4 regions of the Hahella sp. KA22 genome follow, and region 1 is predicted to be linked to each of the others. Evidence: predicted binding sites of a transcription regulator. Region 1 holds the regulator's gene; each other region holds the start of a gene.

Region 1 (4,592 bases):
AAGCTCAGAAACTGGAACTACGCCTATAACTTTGCACAACGCAAGGAATTCCGCGGCGTATTCGGCACCACACTGACTGACGCGCGCAAACCGCTGTTCAAGTGGGTTGGGCCGCTCGCCAAGAATGACTGGGTCTTCTTCGCAAGAAATGACACAACTATCAAAATCAACTCTGTAGAAGACGCCAAGCCTTATCTGATTGGCTGCTACAAGGACGACTCCAGAGCGCAGTTTTTGAAGAACAACGGTTTCAATGCTTCAGAGCTGGAAGATGACAGCCTCAACCCAAAGAGACTGCAGCAAAGACAGGTTGACCTCTGGATCTCCAGCACCGCTTCAGGCTACTACTACGCCAAGCTGGCTGGAGTTTCCGACATCAAACCTATCTTTACTATACGAGACACCAGCTTATATCTGGCGATGAACAAGGACACACCTGACGAAAATATTGAGCACCTCAACAAAGTGCTCGACAAGATGCGCACCGAAGGCTATTTAGACAAAGTGTACTCGAACTACAAATAGAGAGTTTTACGCTTGGCTTAAGGCGGCGGAATTCCGCCTTATCCACTCTTCCATCTCCTTGTGGACCTCATCGGTAGCTCGTCCACTGGTTTCAATCGGCGCCCCGACTTTGACCCTTATCAATCCCGGACGCTTACTAATGCTGCCGGCAGGCCAGCAATCTCCAGCATTGTGCGCCACAGGCAGCAAAGGAACGCCCGCGCTGACAGCCAATAAAGCGCCGCCCTTGTTGTACTTACCGACCTGCCCAGGACGAACGCGCGTCCCTTCGGGGTAAATCACAACCCAATACCCTGACGTCAAACGCTCCTTTCCCTGCTTAAGCAGCTGCTTAAGCGCCGCTGACGGCTTACTCCGGTCGATGGCGATAGGTTTCAACCTCTTTAGCGCCCAACCAAAAAACGGAACCTTCATCAGCTCTTGCTTAAGCACTGTGCACTGAGGACGAAATATGACCCCTAACAAATAGGTCTCCCAAGCGCTCTGATGATTACTGACAACCACGCAGCTCGTTTTTGGAATATTCTCCAGCCCCTCGATCTCATAACGTATACCGCAGACAATACGCGCCCACCAAAGTGCGAACACATTAAACCGGGATACGATGTAATACCGCTTTTCAAAATTGACGTAAGGGCCTACCAGCATCCCAATCAAAGATGTGATGATGACGCCCCAAGCATACCCAATATAAAAAACGAAAGACCGAAATAGCTGAAATGCCTGCACTTTTGCCCGCCTTTTTTCAATGCCCGCAAAGGATATCAACTCCCCGCCCAAAGCTGCAATGAATGTTATCCCTCAACGCCCCAGAAACCCAATGTTTGAGGGATATTGCGACTAAAGTACACCCTCTCAGACAGCCACCCGCTCACCCCTTGATCAATATCAAGACTCCCTTTCGGGAGCTGGATACACTGAGCATGGAGAGAGGGGGGATCCACTTGCCAACAAGTGTGACAGCAGGCGCGCGCGCCAAATCGCTGACAATGATAGTCAAACGCGCGCAGATGTTTTCTTACCTGGTTGGAGACCCAATATGCCAGTTGGAAAGGTTGTCGAACAAGCGATACAAAATGGGGGTAATGATAGCTGGGTTTATTTGCTCAACTCCCCCCCTAAAGAGTTCTCCAGTGAAAACTGGAGCGCCCTGGACGAGGGAGCCTATGACGCGGACTATCGCAACAGCTCTCTGGCTCGATATTATGAAGGCGGGTTCGCATTGAGCGTTCAGGCGCCCTGCTTTAATACACTTGTCAGCGCGGAAAATTACACCCGCAGACTCCCATCTATGAATGCAAATTTGCAAAAGTACATCGACTATGTCGTGAAAGAAGTGAGACTACTCAAGCAAAGCCTCCCCGTCGGCAGTCAGGTTAAGTACCTGCATTGGTTCGGCGATCTGGTTCGCCAGCTCACTCCCGCAGCGCAGACGCAGGTGATGTACTATTTAGGTCGGGAGTTCAAACTGAGCTTCGGCGCCGACGCACGCCATGTCATTGAATTGGACGCTCGCCCTGAGTCCGAGGAAGCGCTAGCCCTGATCAAAGGATTGGGCTTCAATATCATCTGCATCAATGATCCCGGCGAATACGCACAGTCCTTCCCTATTGAGAACCTTAAGGATTGGCTGCAGACCATTCGGGCATTCGACTTCAAAGCCGTTTACCTGCGCCTGAAAGTGACTCCTGCGACCGTCGCCGCACTATCCGAGCATCTTGAAGAAATTCTGACAGAGAGACCGCAAGGCATCCTACTTTCCAGCCATAAAACGGAATTCGCCAGCACATCAGGCCTGGAAGCCGCGCAAAAAGATTTCAAGCGACGCATTAAGTCCGCATCGTTTATCCCGATCACGCAGGACTTTTTCGCACTACCCTGGACAGGCTTGATTAGCCAAGGAGTCAGTTGCCTGCATGGCGTTGGGCTGGGCGCTTTTTCTTACACGCCCCACTATCAATTGCGCAACGCCACACAGTTGGACGACTACTACAAGACCCTGGATAACAGCGAGCTTCCAGCAAGAGCAATTCGCTACACTCAAACCCAGTTGTAACAAAAGGTGAAAACAATGTAAAAACAAAGGCGAGCGTAGGTTTCCCTGTAAATTTCCCATCGTAGGGATTTGCTTTTAAATAGCTATTGGCTATCCTAGAAGCCTCTTTAAGCAGTTTCACTCATCCAGCCACGAGGCAACCGATGGAAAGCAAGCATATAGCAACCTCCTCTCCTTTTAGCTTACACAGAGGCTGCCACGAATGTAATTTGAGCAAGCTTTGCATTCCTATCGCGGTTGGGGCTGAAGATATTGATCGTCTGGAAGAAATCATTCGTCAGGGCAAAATGCTCAATCGCGGCGAATATATCTTTGAGCAACACACCCCATTCCGCTCGTGCTTCGCAGTTCGTAGCGGCGCGATCAAAACATTCACCGTATCTGAGGAAGGCGAGGAACAGGTCACTGGCTTTTATCTGCCTGGCGAGATTATCGGCCTGGACAGCGTTAGCATGGAAAAATATTCCTGCTCCGCCGTCGCCCTTGAGCGCACCAGCGTATGCGAAATTCCTCTGGAAAAGTTTGAAGACCTTGCTTCGGACATCCCCAGCCTGCAACACCACTTTTTCTCATTAATGAGCAAAGAGATTCAGGAAAGCAGGCAGCTCACGATGCTACTAAGCAAAAATTCAGCGGAAGAGCGTATAGCCTCTCTGTTATTATCCCTGTCGACCCGCTTCAGTCGTCGTCGCCTGTCCGGCACAAACTTCAGACTTCCTATGCCTCGCAGCGATATCGGCAACTATTTAGGCTTGGCCGTCGAAACTGTCAGCCGGGTCATTACCCGCTTCCAGAACAACGGCATTATAAAAGTTCAAGGAAGGGAAGTTCAGATATTGCAATTGGACGAACTACAGAAAATTCTTCGCCACGACACCAAGTGCCTGGAGCAGCAGAAGGAATCAGCCCTTAACGCTCGTTAACGGGTCTCTTCCAGGCAGTTTTCAGCCGCTTTTACACCGCCACGCTGCTGGCATTGTTCAATCAACGCCGGCAGATAGCGGCGCCAGGGAAGCTGCTTAACGCCAAAGGTGTTGCGCAGCTTGATACACCCCAACGCGCCATTCGCCGGAAGCGCCACCCCCGGTAATACATCAGCGCCCTTTTTCTCGATCAGGGCCTGCAACATCTCTTCCTGCCCAAACGCCTGCAGCACAATCGCCTTCAGCAACTCATAGTGGGTGACAGCTTCAGCGCCAGCATAGTGGTAAACACCCCACACAGAGATATTACAACTCAACTGCTTAATAACCGCGTCTACAACTCTCGCCACATCATCCACCGCCACGGGAGTCAGCTGCATATCGGTGCTGGCGTTCAGACGCTTTCCTGAAGACAGCGCAGAAAGCATGGTCTGCAACCAGCCTTGGGCGCCCGCCTCCAGCAACCACCCGACCCTCAAGATCAGATGCTTGCTATAGTTTTCCTGAAGCCATTGTTCGCTCTGCAGTTTAGTCCGCCCATACACTGAAAGAGGACGTCCTTTGTTGGCGGAAATATAGGGATTCTTTTTGACGCCATCAAAAACAAGATGGCTGGAGAGGTGAATAATCGGCGCCTTCCATAAAGCCGCCACTTCCGCCACCGCCTCGCAAGCGGACACATTAACCTGATAGGCCAAATCCGGATGCTGCTCCGCTTTAAATAAGTCGCCCATCTCCGCAGCATGAACAACAAAATCCGCAGAGGGCATCGCTCTCATTGCTCGCACGATCGCATCATTGGTCATCAGAAACTGCTCGTAGGGAACGCCCTCCACCGCTATGCCGCTCTGCTGCAAACGCTGAGCTATAGCCTTACCTAATGGCGAATCGACTCCCGTCACACAAACAATCACTCATGTACCCCTTAAATGTATCTCGTAGCCTTTAGCGCCCCTGGAATGCGGACCGCCTGAAGATATTATGTTAACAATATTGGCTGCTTGAAGGGATTTTCGCAAACCCGATACCCCGGGCTTTATCCCCATTCTCCAGCTTAACGCTGCACCTTAAACCCCTTCCGAGCGATT
Region 2 (4,592 bases), 2.4 Mb from region 1:
GTTGTCCAAGATAAAGGTATAGGAGCGTTATTATGGCGATGGTGCAGCCGCGTTCAGTGCGCTATCGGGTCTGGGCGACCCACTTTGGACTGCTGTGTTTTATCGGGATCATTCTGTTCCCGCTGCTGATGGTGGTGTCGATCTCCTTCCGCACTGGCAACTTCGCAACCGGCAGCTTGCTGCCGGAGCATCCTTCTCTCGAACATTGGTCGCTGGCGCTGGGCATTCCCTATACCCAGGCGGACGGGACTGTATTGCAGCCGCCGTTTCCGGTGTTGTTATGGTTGTGGAACTCCATCAAGATCGCGGTGATCTCCTCCGCGCTGATCCTGTTACTGTCCACTACCAGCGCTTATGCGTTCGCCCGTCTGCGCTTCAAGTTCAAGGGCGTGATCCTGAAGTCCATGCTGATCTTCCAGATGTTTCCGCCGGTGCTGTCGCTGGTGGCGCTGTACGCCTTGTTCGATCAGATCGGCAACCATGTGAGCTGGCTCGGCATCGACACTCACGGCGCGGTGATTCTCGCTTCGCTGGGGGGCATGGCGCTGCATATCTGGACGATCAAAGGGTATTTCGAATCCATTGACCGCTCGCTGGAGGAGGCCGCCATTGTGGACGGCGCCACCACCTGGCAGGCGTTCCGCTACATCTTGCTGCCGCTGTCGGCGCCCATTCTCGCGGTGGTGTTTATCCTCGCTTTCGTGATGAACATCATGGAGTACCCGATCGCCTCCATCCTGCTGTTGGATGTGAACAACCTGACCCTGGCGGTGGGCGCTCAGCAGTACCTCTATGAGCAGAACTATTTGTGGGGAGATTTCGCGGCGGCGGCGGTGCTGTCCGGGCTTCCCATCACGTTGATTTTTCTTTATTGCCAGAAATGGATTGTGGGTGGACTCACTGCAGGTGGGGTGAAAGGGTAATCGCGCAATCATCCTCTCGTCTTCCAAATTATTCCTTGCGCGTACCCGGCCAGACGGCCGGGTCTTTTTTTGTGCGCCAGTCGAGTTTTTCGAACTGGGTCTGAGTATTCCTCTCCCGCTGTGATAAATTGAATTTCCTGATAAGGAGATTCCCTAATGTTCCCGCGAATTTCGTTAATTATCGCAGCTTTATCCCTGACCGCCGGACTGGGCGGCTGCTCCGCGTTTTCCAAACTGCCGGACTATATGGCGAAAGAAGACGGTCGGCCCCACGGTTATTCCGAGATCGCGTTGCCGGATGGGGGTTATCAGGTCAGTTATGAAACCTACAAGAAATATGAGTTGGTCGAAGTGGAAGAGCTGGCCATTCGGCGCGCCGCGGAGTTATCGGTAGAGCAGGGCGCCAAGGGGTTTGATGTCGAGAATACCCTGTGTTTCAAGGAATACCAGTTCGATAACGTGCCGGAGCAGAATGCGTCCGGGCGCACTGTCACGCTGGCCTCGGCGGCGGGTCCTGTCTCGGTGCCGGTGGATGAGCCCAACTTCCCCGGCTATACCCGCACCTTCGAGGTCAGGAAGTGCTTACTTAAAATCAAGTTGTTGCAGGATCTGGACGCCCCTGGCGAAGGGGGCGGCGCAAGTTGACGCCGCCACATTCGTCACGAGTGAATAAGGGGCAGGCGACGGCGAAATGTCATCAATTGGAAATGGGAATGTTCCATAGTTAAATTATTTGACGTTTTGCCACTTTTGTTCCAGATTTGTATGCATTGTGCGCAGGCGCGAGAGCGGGCCTGCAACCGAATTAGCCAGCGGTTGGCTAGTCACTGACGATAATTGGAGCGTTTGGTTTTCGTCAGTGTGATTGCTACAGGCGCTCGTGACAAATAATGAGATGGTGAGATGAATATTTATGTTGGAAACCTGTCCTATCAGGTAACAGAAGACGATTTGCGGGAAGCGTTTGCGGCCTATGGCGATATCAGCAACGTCAATATCATCCGTGACAGAGATACCGGCCAATCCAAAGGGTTCGGTTTCGTAGAAATGTCCGACAACGGGCAGGCGGAAGAGGCGATTCAGAAGCTTAATGAAAGCAATCTGAAAGGCCGTAACATGAAAGTTAACGAGGCTCGTCCCCGAGAAGAAAAGCCAAAGCGTAATTTCAGACCTCGCCACTAATTTGTCATTGTAAGGAAAATAACCGTTCACCGGCTTAGCCGGGCGGCGATTTTTATTCCTTGCTGAGCGATGCTTTGTAGCAGCCGCTTCCGTTCGTTCTGAACGGGAATTGCGCCGCTAAGCGCGCCTTTGCTTTTCCAAACCCGGCTTAGCGCCGGGTTTTGGCGGTTTTCTTTGTGTCGGACGAATCGTTGGGTCGATGGCTAACGTCTGTTCTGCTTCGGCGGAGAAAGACTGCGTTGGCGGAAGAAGGCGATTTAAATCCGAACCTCAGGAAGTGTAAAGCGGGTGAGCGCCAGGATCAGCGTGTCTGCGTACAGGCTTTCGCGGCTGAGCAACTCTCGGGTCAGCAGTCCGATTGCGCCTGTCTGTTGCTTGCTGTTCTGCGTTCCAAATAACCGGTCGTTGGCTTCTCCCAGCTCCATACCCTGATCCATCATTTCGACCACGGCTTGCGGTAGCGGCAGCGCTGCTGAACGCGCGTAACTGATATCGTCTCCGTGTCCCACCGCCACCCAGGCGACCGCGAACAGTTGGGAGCGAATCCGGTCGACGCCGCCTTCAAAGCTCACCCAGTAATCTGCGGAAGGGTGCGTTTCCCGCGCCGCCTGCACACGGTTCAGGGCGCCTTGCAGGGTTTCGTCGTCGGTGAGAGGTTGGGAAGCGACGCCGGATTCGGTTCCGGCGCCGACGCAGTGAATCTGCGAATCGGGAAAACAACGACTGAAGCCGTTGCGCGCCGCATTAACTTTAACTGGATTGACGGAGGCTACGATGACTTCCATAGACATCTCTCTGTTGCAACAAAATCGCAATTAAAACTTGTTGGTTTGCGGCGAATCAAGCCATATATTCTGTTTAATGACATTCTTGCCAGGGAGAGCAATACCAGCCTGGGATACCACCGTAAGCATCGCAAAGGAGAGATTATGCAGCAGTCCCACATTAAGAACCGGTTGTCCGAGCAACTGACGGAACTCATCACGCGTCTGGAAGAGATTACCCGCGACCTCACCTCTGAACATTCCGCGGACTCAGCGGAGCAGGCGCAGGAGCGGGAGAACGACGACGTGCTGAATGCGCTCAAAGTTGAGACGGAAATCGAGATCAATCAGGTGAAAAAGGCCCTGCAACGGCTACAGCAGGGTGAGTATGGCGTCTGTGTCGCGTGCGGGGAGGAAATTCCCGAGTCCCGCCTGCAGGTGTTGCCTTTCGCAGAGCTGTGCGTCAGTTGCGCCAGCAAGTCTGAATAACCACTTCCTCAGCTTTACTCACAATTACTCCTGGCTGAACTGCTCCAAGGCGCGGTTCAGTTCTTCAGGAGGCAGTTTCATCATCTCGGATATCTTCTGGATCAGCTGCCGATCTCCAGGATTGACCCGCAGACCTTGATGGAAGATGTCATTGGTGGTGAAGATGGCGTTGTCGATAATCGACATAATGGAATGTTCCTGCTCTTCCGACAGTCCCAGGGTATTCAGGGCGAACACCATCTGCTCGGCGGCGTTCTCGGTGGCGCTGATAATTTTGTCCGCCACATCCGAGTAGCGCTTGTCGATATCCTCCAGCACTGTCTGCGCCTTGGACGTCAGTTGCTTGAGCAGGTCCATCTGCAGCTCGGTGGTGCGGCGATCATCCAGCGCTTTTACCCGACTGTCCATGCCCTGCACCAGATAGAACAGGTTGTCCCGCAGACGCCCGCAGCGTTTTTCGTCCCCCAGCGGCATATTTTTCACTAGCAGCGACACCTGGTCGAAGTTGATGAACAGACGACGCCCGGCGGAGTGCAGGCGTCCGGCGTCCTGGAAATGTCGCAGCAGACGGCTTTCCAGATCCCGGGAGAGGCCGTTGGGCTCCATGTTTTTTTCTTCGAAGCGACCGCGAATCTGCAGGCTGCAGCGCACGTCGTAATTATTCAGCGCCTGGAACAGGCGTTGGCCCAACTCGTCGAAGTTATTGCAGTCAGCGGAATCCAGCAGGAAGTTGATATTGACGCCCATGTCGCCGCTGTCAGTCATGGCGGACATGGCGACATCATGAGTGAATTGTAATTGCGACTTGAGCTGGCGGTTGGCGATCAGGTTGATGATGGCTTTGTTGATGCGGGCGATGAACTCTTCCGATGGAGTGTTGGTGGGAATGACGTCATCCGCGCCGGAGTTGAACAGCGCAATGGTGTCTTCGACGCTATTGTCCGAGGTCAGGCATATCAGAGGGGTATCGCCGATCTGGGTATCCTGGCGCAACATGCCGAGGGTCATTTGCGCTTCTTTCAAAGGTTGCTCAACACAGAGAATGATCGCATGCCACTGGCCGCCGTTGATCTTTTCAATGGCGTCGTGCAGTTCGCTTTGTTGCAACTCCAGTAGGCTCAGGCTGGCTGTCTGCAGGGGCTCGGGTAGCGAGCCTATGACTAGACCTGCGTATTTCAAACCCATATGAAACTCCTTGCCGATGATCCGTATTCCGCTTTTTCGCATGGTTATT
Region 3 (4,592 bases), 3.1 Mb from region 1:
ATCGGCAAGGCGGTTGAAATCGTCGGCGGTTTGCGTGAGTTTCTGGACAAAGAAAAAGGCGGCGATATCGCAGAGCGTCTGGATGCATTGTACGAATATATGGAGCGCCGTTTATTTGAAGCCAACCTGCAAAATGATGCGACTATCCTGGATGAAGTGGCGGGCTTGTTGAAGCAAGTCAAAAACGGCTGGGACGGCATTCGTCAGGAAGCGTTGGAAAAAGGTCTCGTCTAACCTGGCCTGAACAGGCCGCTTTCTCGCAACCTTATGGAAACTCCTTCCGCTGTTGGCGGATGGAGTTTCTAAGCAAGGTTAAGCCGTTCTCTCATACTACGTTCGACGCTTCAATTCCCCATCAAACCTTCCATGTGCGCTTCCACACTGGCGGACAGGGCGTTCAGGTTATAACCGCCTTCCAGAATAGAAACGATGCGCCCACTGCTGTAGACCCGCGCCACATCCATCAATAAACGCGTGATCCAGCGGTAGTCCCTTTCTTCCAACTCCAGATGCGCCAGGGGATCATGTTTATGGGCGTCGAATCCCGCTGAGATAAGTATCAGTTGCGGGCGGTGATCCTGCAGGCGGGCGAGCCAGTCCCGCTCAACGCTGCGCCGGAATTGCAGGCCGCGCGTGTGGGCGTCCAGCGGCGTGTTGATGATATTAGGGCGATCCACCGCATGGTGACTGAACGGATACAGCGGATACTCAAAGCTTGAGCAGAACAGGACCCGTGGATCATCCTGAAAGATGTCTACCGTGCCGTTGCCCTGATGCACGTCGAAATCCACGATGGCGATGCGCTCCAGGCCATGAAAATCCATGGCGTGGCGGGCGGCGATGGCGATATTGTTGAAGAAGCAGAAGCCCATGGACTTGCTACGCTCCGCATGATGACCAGGCGGACGCACGGCGCAAAACGCAGTGTTCGCCTGGCCGCTGAGCACCATGTCCGCCGCTTCCACCGCTGAACCCGCAGCCAGATAGGCGGCGCGCATGCTGTGACGCATCAGGGCGGTGTCCGGATCGACCATGATGCGGCCTTTGTCCGGATTCAGGTTTTCCAGTTGTTCAACGTAGCGGGAGGGATGCACCCGGATGATTTTATCGCGGTCAGTTTCCTGCGGCTCGACCAGATCCACTTCCTGCAGTATGCCGGCGTGCTCAAGCCGGTCCATAATCGCCTGCAATCGCATGGGGCTTTCGGGATGCCCCTCGCCCATGTCGTGCAATGTACAGTCTTTATGATAGAAAAGGGCGGTTTTCATCTTTGTTTTCCTTTTAGAGGCTTTTAGTCTACTGCAAAGCGATAACGGCTTGAAACCGGAGATGGGGCGAATGTTATAGTCCGCGCCCGCGATTGAGGTGGGCGCATCGAATTACGCCAAGTCAGTCAAAGCGGGGGATCTTGATATCTGTCAAAGTGGCCGGTATTGGTCTATGTATCTTAGATATCGGCGGCGTTTCCGCAGCCGCCGGGTCCGGAGCCTGTCAACGCAAATGGAGAAAACAGATTGGGAACCCGACATTTAGAAGCGTTGTTCAACCCTAAGTCCATCGCGGTGATTGGCGCGTCCGAACGCTCCAATAATCTGGGCGGCATGGTGTTGCGTAATCTGATGTCCACGGACTATTCAGGCCGTCTGGTGGTGGTGAATGACAAGGGCTATCACGATGTGCATGGCGTCCCCTGTGTGAAACGGCCCCAGCAAATGCCGTTTCGGCCGGATCTGGCCATTATCTGTACGCCGCCGGAGAGTGTGCCGCGTATTGTCCGGGTGCTGGGAAACGTCAAGGTTAAGACTGCGATGATCTTAACTGGCGGCCTGTCGCGCACTCATAGCCGCAGTGGCAGGCCGCTGATGTATTCCGTACAGGAAATTGCGTCTGAGTACGGTATTCGTATTCTGGGGCCGGAAACCATTGGCATGCTGTCCCCGGCCAGCAATCTGAATGCGACCTACATGCATATGGGCGTGCTGCCGGGCAAGATCGCCTATATCGGCCAGTCCGGCTCTCTCGCCAGTGCGGTCATCGACTGGGCGTTTACGCGGGGAATCGGCTTTTCTCATCTCACCACATTGGGAGACGGCATCGACGTCGGGCTCGATGACCTGATTGATTACCTGGCCCAGGATCGCAGCACTAAAGCGATATTGCTGCATATGGAGAATATTCATTCGCCCCGACGTTTTATTTCCGCTGTGCGGGCCGTGTCACGGGGGAAGCTGGTGATCGCAGTGAAAAGCGGTCGCACTCCGGCATCGCAATGGCGCCCCGCAGAGTTGCCTTTGGGGGTTGTGGACGGCGACAAGATTTTCGATGCGGTATTCCGGCGCGCCGGGGTTCTGCGGGTTAACGGCGCCGATGAGATGTTCGATGCGTTGGAGACTTTAACCCGGATGAAACCGGTGCGCGGCGAGCCTTTGCACATAATCAGCAACGGTCTGGGCCCTGGAGTGCTGGCGGTGGATCGGTTGGCGTCTTTGAATGGCGAGCTGGGTTCGCTGTCGCCGGAAACGGTGAGTGAACTGGGCAAGCATCTGCCGCCTTATTGGACGCGCCGCAACCCCATCGATCTCAACTACGACGCCAACCCGGAGCTGTATCGCCGTACTCTGGAGATACTCGGACGCGATCCGCATGTGTCCAATGTATTGGTGTTGTACGCCCCGTCCCTGACCGAGGACAGTCTGCAGGTGGCGGATGCGGTGATTGAGGCGGGCAAGCGTTCTCATTTGAATATTTTCACCTGCTGGTTAGGGCACAGTACGGTGTATGACGCCAGGGAAGCGTTTTTCCATAGCGGCGTGCCCACATTCTCCACGCCGGACAAGGCGGTGAAAGCCTTCATGCACATGGTTAATCACCAGCGCAGTCAGCGGGTGCTGCGGGAGACGCCTGAATCCTATACCGACCCAGTGGTGGACCGCTCCCGTGCGCGTAAGACCATTCAGAAGATATACGCCTCAGGACGGAGAGTGCTGACTAATGCGGAGTCGCGGCAGATTCTCACCGACTACGGCATCAACATGCAGGATACCCGCTACTGTGAAACGGAAGAGCAGGTAGTGGAAGTCGCGCGTGAATTCGGCTCGCCAGTTGACATCCGCATTTTGCACGAGCATAGCTGTGTCCCTTTTAAAGACGAGAAGACCGGTCGCGGCCGCTATAAGGGCCGGGTGAAGGGGCTGGTGGAGGAAGCATCCATTCGCGATTCCTGTCGCTATCTATTGACGCATTATAGAGAGCACTATCCCGACAGCGGCTTTCTCGGGTTTGCGGTGCAGCCGAGTTTTCAGACGGTGGGCGGGGTGGGGTTCAGTTTGGGAGTCACCCGCGACCCCGTGTTTGGGCCTTTAATGGTGTGCGGCGCCAGCGGCGCGGCGGTGAATGTGTCGGCGGATCGCAAGCTCGCTCTGCCGCCATTGAACATGGTGCTGGCCCGGGACTTGTTGCAACAGACGCATATGTTTCGCCTGCTGAAAGACTATAGCTATAACCCCGAGCAGGACATCGCCAAAATTTGCGAAACCCTGGTGATTCTGTCGCAGATCATTATCGACATTCCTGAAATTAAAGGCCTTGAGGTCATGCCGCTGTATTTTGACAAGCACGGGGCGGTGGCGGTCAACGCCATGATTGATCTCGACAAGCCGGCGAAGTTGGCGATTCAGCCTTATCCGCAGGAACTGCGGGAATGGATCATGCTGCCCAAGTCGAAGCGCAAGGCGGAAATTCGCCCGGTGCGGGGAGAGGATGAGCCGAGTCACATCGAGTTCTATTCCGGCCTGTCGCCGGAATCGATTCGCTACCGCTTTTTTCACTATCGGAAGTCCTTTACTCACGATGAAATGGTGCAGATGCTGCAAATCGACTATGACCGGGAAATGGCCTTTATCGCCATGTCTCCTAAGGAAAGCGGTTATGGCGAGGATACTCTGGGAACGGTGCGCGCCTGGACGGACGCGGACAATCTGCAGTGTGAGTTCGCCATCATCGTGCGGGATGATCTGCGTGGCGAAAACCTGGGGTGGGTGCTGATGCGCAAGATCATTGAGTACTGCCGTGAAAAAGGCACGGTGGAAATGGTGGGCTCAGTGTTGCCGGACAATAAACCCATGCTGTGTCTGGCGGAAAAGCTGGGATTCAGTATTCGTTACGATGATGAAGAAGGAGTGATGGCCCTGCGTTTACCGTTAAACGCGCCGGATGAGTGGCAGGCGGAGCGCTTGAAGTACAAATAAGCGCAATACGCATATAAGGGCAAATGGGTAAGAACAAATAGAAAAGGGAAGGACAAACAGCGCGGGTCGATCCGTTATCGTCTGGATTCGACCCGCGTAGAATGCAGATCTATTCCTGAATCACCGCAGACATGTCTTCTCCGCCCAGGACCTTGATCAGGTCGTCCGTCATGCGGGAAAACTCAAGGGTCATCAGGCTGAAGTCGGCGGCGAAACGCTCAGCGGCTTCGCCAGTATCGCCATCCTTCAACTGCTCCTGCAGGGTGTCCATAAACTTGATGCGTTTGATCTTCAGGTCATCGCCTACTGCGAAGCTCAGCTTCTCGTCCCACTCCAGGGACAACT
Region 4 (4,592 bases), 430 kb from region 1:
AACGGCTCCGGTGTGAACACGAAGAGTTTGCAAGCGTTGGGCTGGCAAGTGCAGCATGGGCTGCTGAATACGAATCTGCGGCTGCAGGGTTCGCTGCAGCAACCCAAAGTGGACGGTTATGTCGCCTACGCCACGGAAATCGAAGGGACGGACGACAAAGGGCGGAAACAGAAGTACCCGCTGCAGTTGCATACTGATATCGCCACACAGGAAAACGAAACCTTGTCCCTGGCGACAGTGATCAAGAAAGACGATACGCAGACCGGCAGAGTGAAGCTGGATATCAACGCGCGCACTTACCTGGATTTCTTCAACCAACTGCAGGGCGAACTGGATGTGCGTAAGATTCCCCTGGATGTGGCGGTGGCGGGCAACCTGGAGACGCGCTGGCTTAATTTCCTGCTGGACCCGGATATTCACCGCTTTTCCGGCGACCTGAATCTGAATCTGACCGCCCAGGGCGTTCTGGGCGATCCTCTGTTAAATGGCGATTTGAAACTGCAGGATGGTTTTTACGAAAACCGCATCACCAGCACTTTATTTAAAGACGCTCAGGCCAATCTGGCGTTTTCCGGCCGGAAAATGACCATGAGCGACAGCTCCGCCAGTGATGGCGGCTCCGGCAAGCTGGAGCTGCTTGGCCATGTGGACTGGAGTGAACTGAAGGGCGGTGAAGAAAGTGACGACAAGCCGATAGAGCTGCAGTTGGTCGCCACCAACGCCAGTATTCTGCGCCGCTCCGATATGGAAGGCGCGGTGTCCGGGAAGCTGACGCTGGAAGGGGATTTCAAAAACTTGCTGCTTAGCGGAAAAGTGGAAGTGTTGCCGTTTGCGATGATGCTGGACGCGGCGCTGGGCCGTGATATTCCGGAGATTGAAGTACGCGAGGTGGCTAAAGAAGTGCTCGAGGAAGACAGCATCCTGCCTTTGCCCAAGGTCGCTCTGGATATTCGTCTGGTCGTCAATCAGCAGGCTTATCTGCGCGGGCGCGGGCTGGAAGCGGAACTGAAAGGCCGGGTGTTCGCCAAAGGACCGCTGGAATCCGCTTCCTATCGTGGCAACTTTGAAACCTTGCGCGGCACCTTTGAAGTATTCGGTAAGAAATTCGACCTGCAGGAAGGGGAGGTGCTGTTTGAGAACGACAGCTTCACCATGTTTATCGTGGGCGTCTACACCAGCAAGGACACGGAATATCGTGCGGAGCTGTCCGGATCATTGGCGTCGCTGAAGGTGAACCTGAGTTCAAACCCGCCCTTGCCGGAAGATGAAATCCTGTCGCAGCTCATGTTTGGCAAGTCCGTGCGCAACATCACGCCGATTCAGGCGTATCGCCTGGCGGCGGCGGTGCAGACGCTGCGTGGAGAAGGCGGCAGTTTCTTTGACCCCATCGCCACCACCCGCGACCTGCTGGGCGTTGACACACTGTCCGTCGACACTCAGGAAACCGACAACGGCAGCGGCGTATCCGTCGGTGTGGGCAAATATCTGACTGAACGCGTATACCTGGAGCTGGAGCGTACCCCAGACCCGGCGCAGCCGTGGAAAGGCTCCGTCGAGGTGGAGTTGAACCCCAACCTCAACCTGGAGACGACCACTGGCGGACAGTCCGGCTTTGGCGGCGTCGAGTTACAGTGGAAGCAGGACTACTGACGTCACCGTAACGACGGAGCCTGTAATCAATGATGTTTCTGATGTTTGTCGTTTTCTTTTTTCAGCACGACATAGACGCCGCCGAAGAATGCGATGGTCATGCCTACTACCAGTAAACCCGCGATGATGGTCTCGTCGATGTACATAATGGATCTCCAACTTGGCTGATCGATAATAACGTGATCTTTAGTTGGATTATGGCGAGGGTCCGCCATGACGAGTTTGATTCAGGTCAACCTCTCCCGGCGGCCGGCCCCTCGGTAACGCTTATATTGACCGGGGTCAATTCCGGTCAGCCGTTCGACTCGCCGTTTGTTGCGGCGTCCCCAGGATGCCGGCTTTGAAGTCCTGACTGACAGGGTAGTCGCCAATCCAGATAGAAAGAATGGCGTCGAATAACTTCTTGCCCGGAATGACGCCGCGGTCATGCCCGTCCAGCCAGACTTGCGCTCCGACGCCGGGGATATACTCCACGACGGCGGTGTCTCCTTTTTCCAGTTTTTGGTCGAACATGTGCACCATCTGCTCAATCTCTCCCCGGATGTCCTCCGCCTGCTGCTTGCTGATGTTCAGACGCATGCCTTCGTAAAAGGCGTCGGCGATTTTGCGGCCGCGCACGTCCCTCAGCATGGTGAACTCCATACGCCGGTAACCTTCGTCGGCAAGCAGCGTTTGCGCCTCGTGAGTCGTTTGTTCTACATACAGCGCGCCGACATAAACATCGACAAAAACCAGAAAGCGGCGCGTGGCGGCTCCATTCAAGGAAAGTGAAGGGCGGTCGCCTTCTGGCGGCAGGGATTCAGGAACTTCCACGCCTTGCAGCGTCACCGCAAAGGACGGCGTAGTCAGACTCAACAAAACGATGAACAGCATCGACGATAGTGTTGGAGATATGCTCATTGTGGCGCCTCTTTGCCCTGGGCCTGCTGACAGCATTCAGGCAGACCCCGGCGCCAGGGTTTGTTATAACTTTATAGATTCCTGGCGCGACAGGTTGATGGACGTATTTGTTTTTATAACGTCAGGGCTCTCCAGGCTTGGCTGCCTGGGCGATCCTGACTGAATGTTGAGCAGTGTTACACAATGATACAAAGATTGAGTGGATACTGATCACATTTTCATCTGCGTCGATAGGTCTTTTTATATAGTCCATTATTGGGGCATCATTATTTCCTCAACTCTGCGTAAAGGTTAGAAAAAAGAGGCGGGGGGGCTTAAAATAGCGGGCTTTAGCAACTTCAAGCCACTGCAACGCCATAGAGTCTCCCCCATGTATATTGACTTCCAGCAATTAGAAGCGACCAAAATCTATCATTGGATGACGCAGACCGTCATCCCCCGTCCCATCGCATGGGCGCTGACCCGCAATGAGGATGGCGGCATGAATCTGGCTCCGTTCTCCTATTTCACGGCGATTTCCAGCGCGCCCCCCACCATCGCCATTTCCATCGGCAAAAAGCCCAGCGGAGAGCTGAAAGATACGCGCAGTAATTTACAGGTTGGCGCGCCCTGCACGGTGCATATCGCTGGTCGTGAAATGGCGCAGGCGGTGACGGACTCGTCCCGGACGCTGCCTTACGGCGAATCCGAGTTGCAAGGGCTTAATTTGTCATTGGTGGACTTTGAAGGCTTCGAGCTGGGCCGTCTGGCTGAGTGTCGTCTGGCGTTCGGGTGTCGTGTGCAGGAAGTGGTGGAGCTGGGCAGCGTGCCTCAGGCGATGGTGCTGCTCAATATCGAAAAACTGTTTGTGGACGATAGCGTCATGACCACGGACGCCAAAGGCCGTCTCAAAGTGGATGCGATGCAGGTGGACCCGCTGTCCCGTCTGGGTGCGGATGAATACGCCACATTAGGCGAAGTTATCAGTATTCCGAGGCCCGCATGAGCCAGTTAAGCAATCCCAGCCAAGCGCTGTTACGCCAACGTGAGCAGTTGAGCGGCCGGATATTATTGTGCTCGCCGCCCGCAGACGCCATCACGGCGGAACTGCGCCAGACGGGCGCAGAAGTCAGCGTTCTGAGTTGGGACCATACGGCGGTGAACGCCTGTCGGAACGCCGTAGCGGAAGAGCGGTTATTTACGGATCTGGCGTTGCCCGCGGACGCGCAATGGGACCAAGTCGCCCTGTTCATGCCGAAGGCCAGAGAAATGCTGGACCTGATGTTGTCCGTTGCCGCGCCAGCAGTGAAACGGGCGCAGCATATCTGGCTGGTGGGGGAAAAGCGGGAAGGCGTTGAGAGCGCCGCCAAGCGTCTGGCGAAAGAAGGCTGGGACGCCACCAAGGTGGACTCGGCGCGTCATTGTCAGGTTTGGCAATTGACGCCGGCGAAAGATTGGCGGCCGAAGCAAGACGAGTTCTGGCGCGCCTATGAACTCACGCAGGAGAAAGTAGACGCACTGCAACTTTTCACGCTTCCGGGAGTCTTCAGCGCGGGGCGTCTGGACGAGGGAACGCAAGTACTGCTGGAATCCCTGCCGGAATTGCACGGACGGCGACTTCTGGACTTTGGTTGCGGATGCGGCGTCATTGGAACGACTTTGAAGAAGCGCTACCCCAAAGCATCGGTGGAGCTGACGGATATTAATCTGCTGGCGCTGAAAAGCGCGGCGCGCACGGCTGAAGCCAATGGCGCTGAGTTGAATATCTATGCGTCAGACGGGCTCGCTGAAGTGCAGCCCGGCGTAGACGCCATTGTCACTAACCCGCCGTTTCATCAGGGGGTGAAGCAGGATACTCGCATCACTCAGCAGTTTCTGCGCGATTGCGCTCGCGTACTTAAGCCTGGCGGCTCATTAACCCTGGTGGCGAATCGCTTCCTGCCATACCCGGACTGGATTGAAGCTCATGTCGGGCCGGTGCGGGTTCTGTTCGAGAACAGCCGATTCAAGGTGTACCATGCCGTCAGATAATGTTTGGCGTTCCGGGGGCGGGGAAGTGGACG

Evidence for each region. Region 1 encodes FNR, which switches genes on or off when oxygen is low (the NO sensors DNR and NnrR bind a similar motif). Its sites were predicted from a motif close to TTGATNTANATCAA; they were not measured.
Region 2: the regulator FNR is predicted to act here: its motif matches at 2,936-2,949, upstream of EUZ85_RS04410 (TraR/DksA C4-type zinc finger protein).
Region 3: the regulator FNR is predicted to act here: its motif matches at 1,409-1,422, upstream of EUZ85_RS11355 (histone deacetylase family protein).
Region 4: the regulator FNR is predicted to act here: its motif matches at 1,873-1,886, upstream of ccoM (cytochrome c oxidase subunit CcoM).

Annotation. Positions count from the first base shown of each region.
Region 1 is NZ_CP035490.1:5,600,300-5,604,891, forward strand. It holds gene EUZ85_RS24695 (ABC transporter substrate-binding protein) at 1-525, shown strand, start outside; gene EUZ85_RS24700 (lysophospholipid acyltransferase family protein) at 532-1,254, opposite strand; gene EUZ85_RS24705 (hypothetical protein) at 1,565-2,581, shown strand; gene fnr (fumarate/nitrate reduction transcriptional regulator Fnr) at 2,725-3,504, shown strand; gene EUZ85_RS24715 (sugar nucleotide-binding protein) at 3,501-4,406, opposite strand; gene alr (alanine racemase) at 4,572-4,592, opposite strand, start outside.
Region 2 is NZ_CP035490.1:993,189-997,780, forward strand. It holds gene malF (maltose ABC transporter permease MalF) at 1-22, shown strand, start outside; gene malG (maltose ABC transporter permease MalG) at 33-923, shown strand; gene EUZ85_RS04395 (hypothetical protein) at 1,080-1,568, shown strand; gene EUZ85_RS04400 (RNA-binding protein) at 1,827-2,105, shown strand; gene yjjX (inosine/xanthosine triphosphatase) at 2,363-2,890, opposite strand; gene EUZ85_RS04410 (TraR/DksA C4-type zinc finger protein) at 3,035-3,358, shown strand; gene EUZ85_RS04415 (two-component system response regulator) at 3,383-4,543, opposite strand.
Region 3 is NZ_CP035490.1:2,521,346-2,525,937, forward strand. It holds gene fliS (flagellar export chaperone FliS) at 1-234, shown strand, start outside; gene EUZ85_RS11355 (histone deacetylase family protein) at 345-1,268, opposite strand; gene EUZ85_RS11360 (GNAT family N-acetyltransferase) at 1,515-4,247, shown strand; gene EUZ85_RS11365 (recombination-associated protein RdgC) at 4,357-4,592, opposite strand, start outside.
Region 4 is NZ_CP035490.1:5,173,445-5,178,036, reverse strand. It holds gene EUZ85_RS22870 (translocation/assembly module TamB domain-containing protein) at 1-1,650, shown strand, start outside; gene ccoM (cytochrome c oxidase subunit CcoM) at 1,677-1,796, opposite strand; gene EUZ85_RS22865 (chalcone isomerase family protein) at 1,933-2,550, opposite strand; gene EUZ85_RS22860 (flavin reductase family protein) at 2,921-3,535, shown strand; gene EUZ85_RS22855 (class I SAM-dependent methyltransferase) at 3,532-4,560, shown strand; gene EUZ85_RS22850 (RluA family pseudouridine synthase) at 4,547-4,592, shown strand, end outside.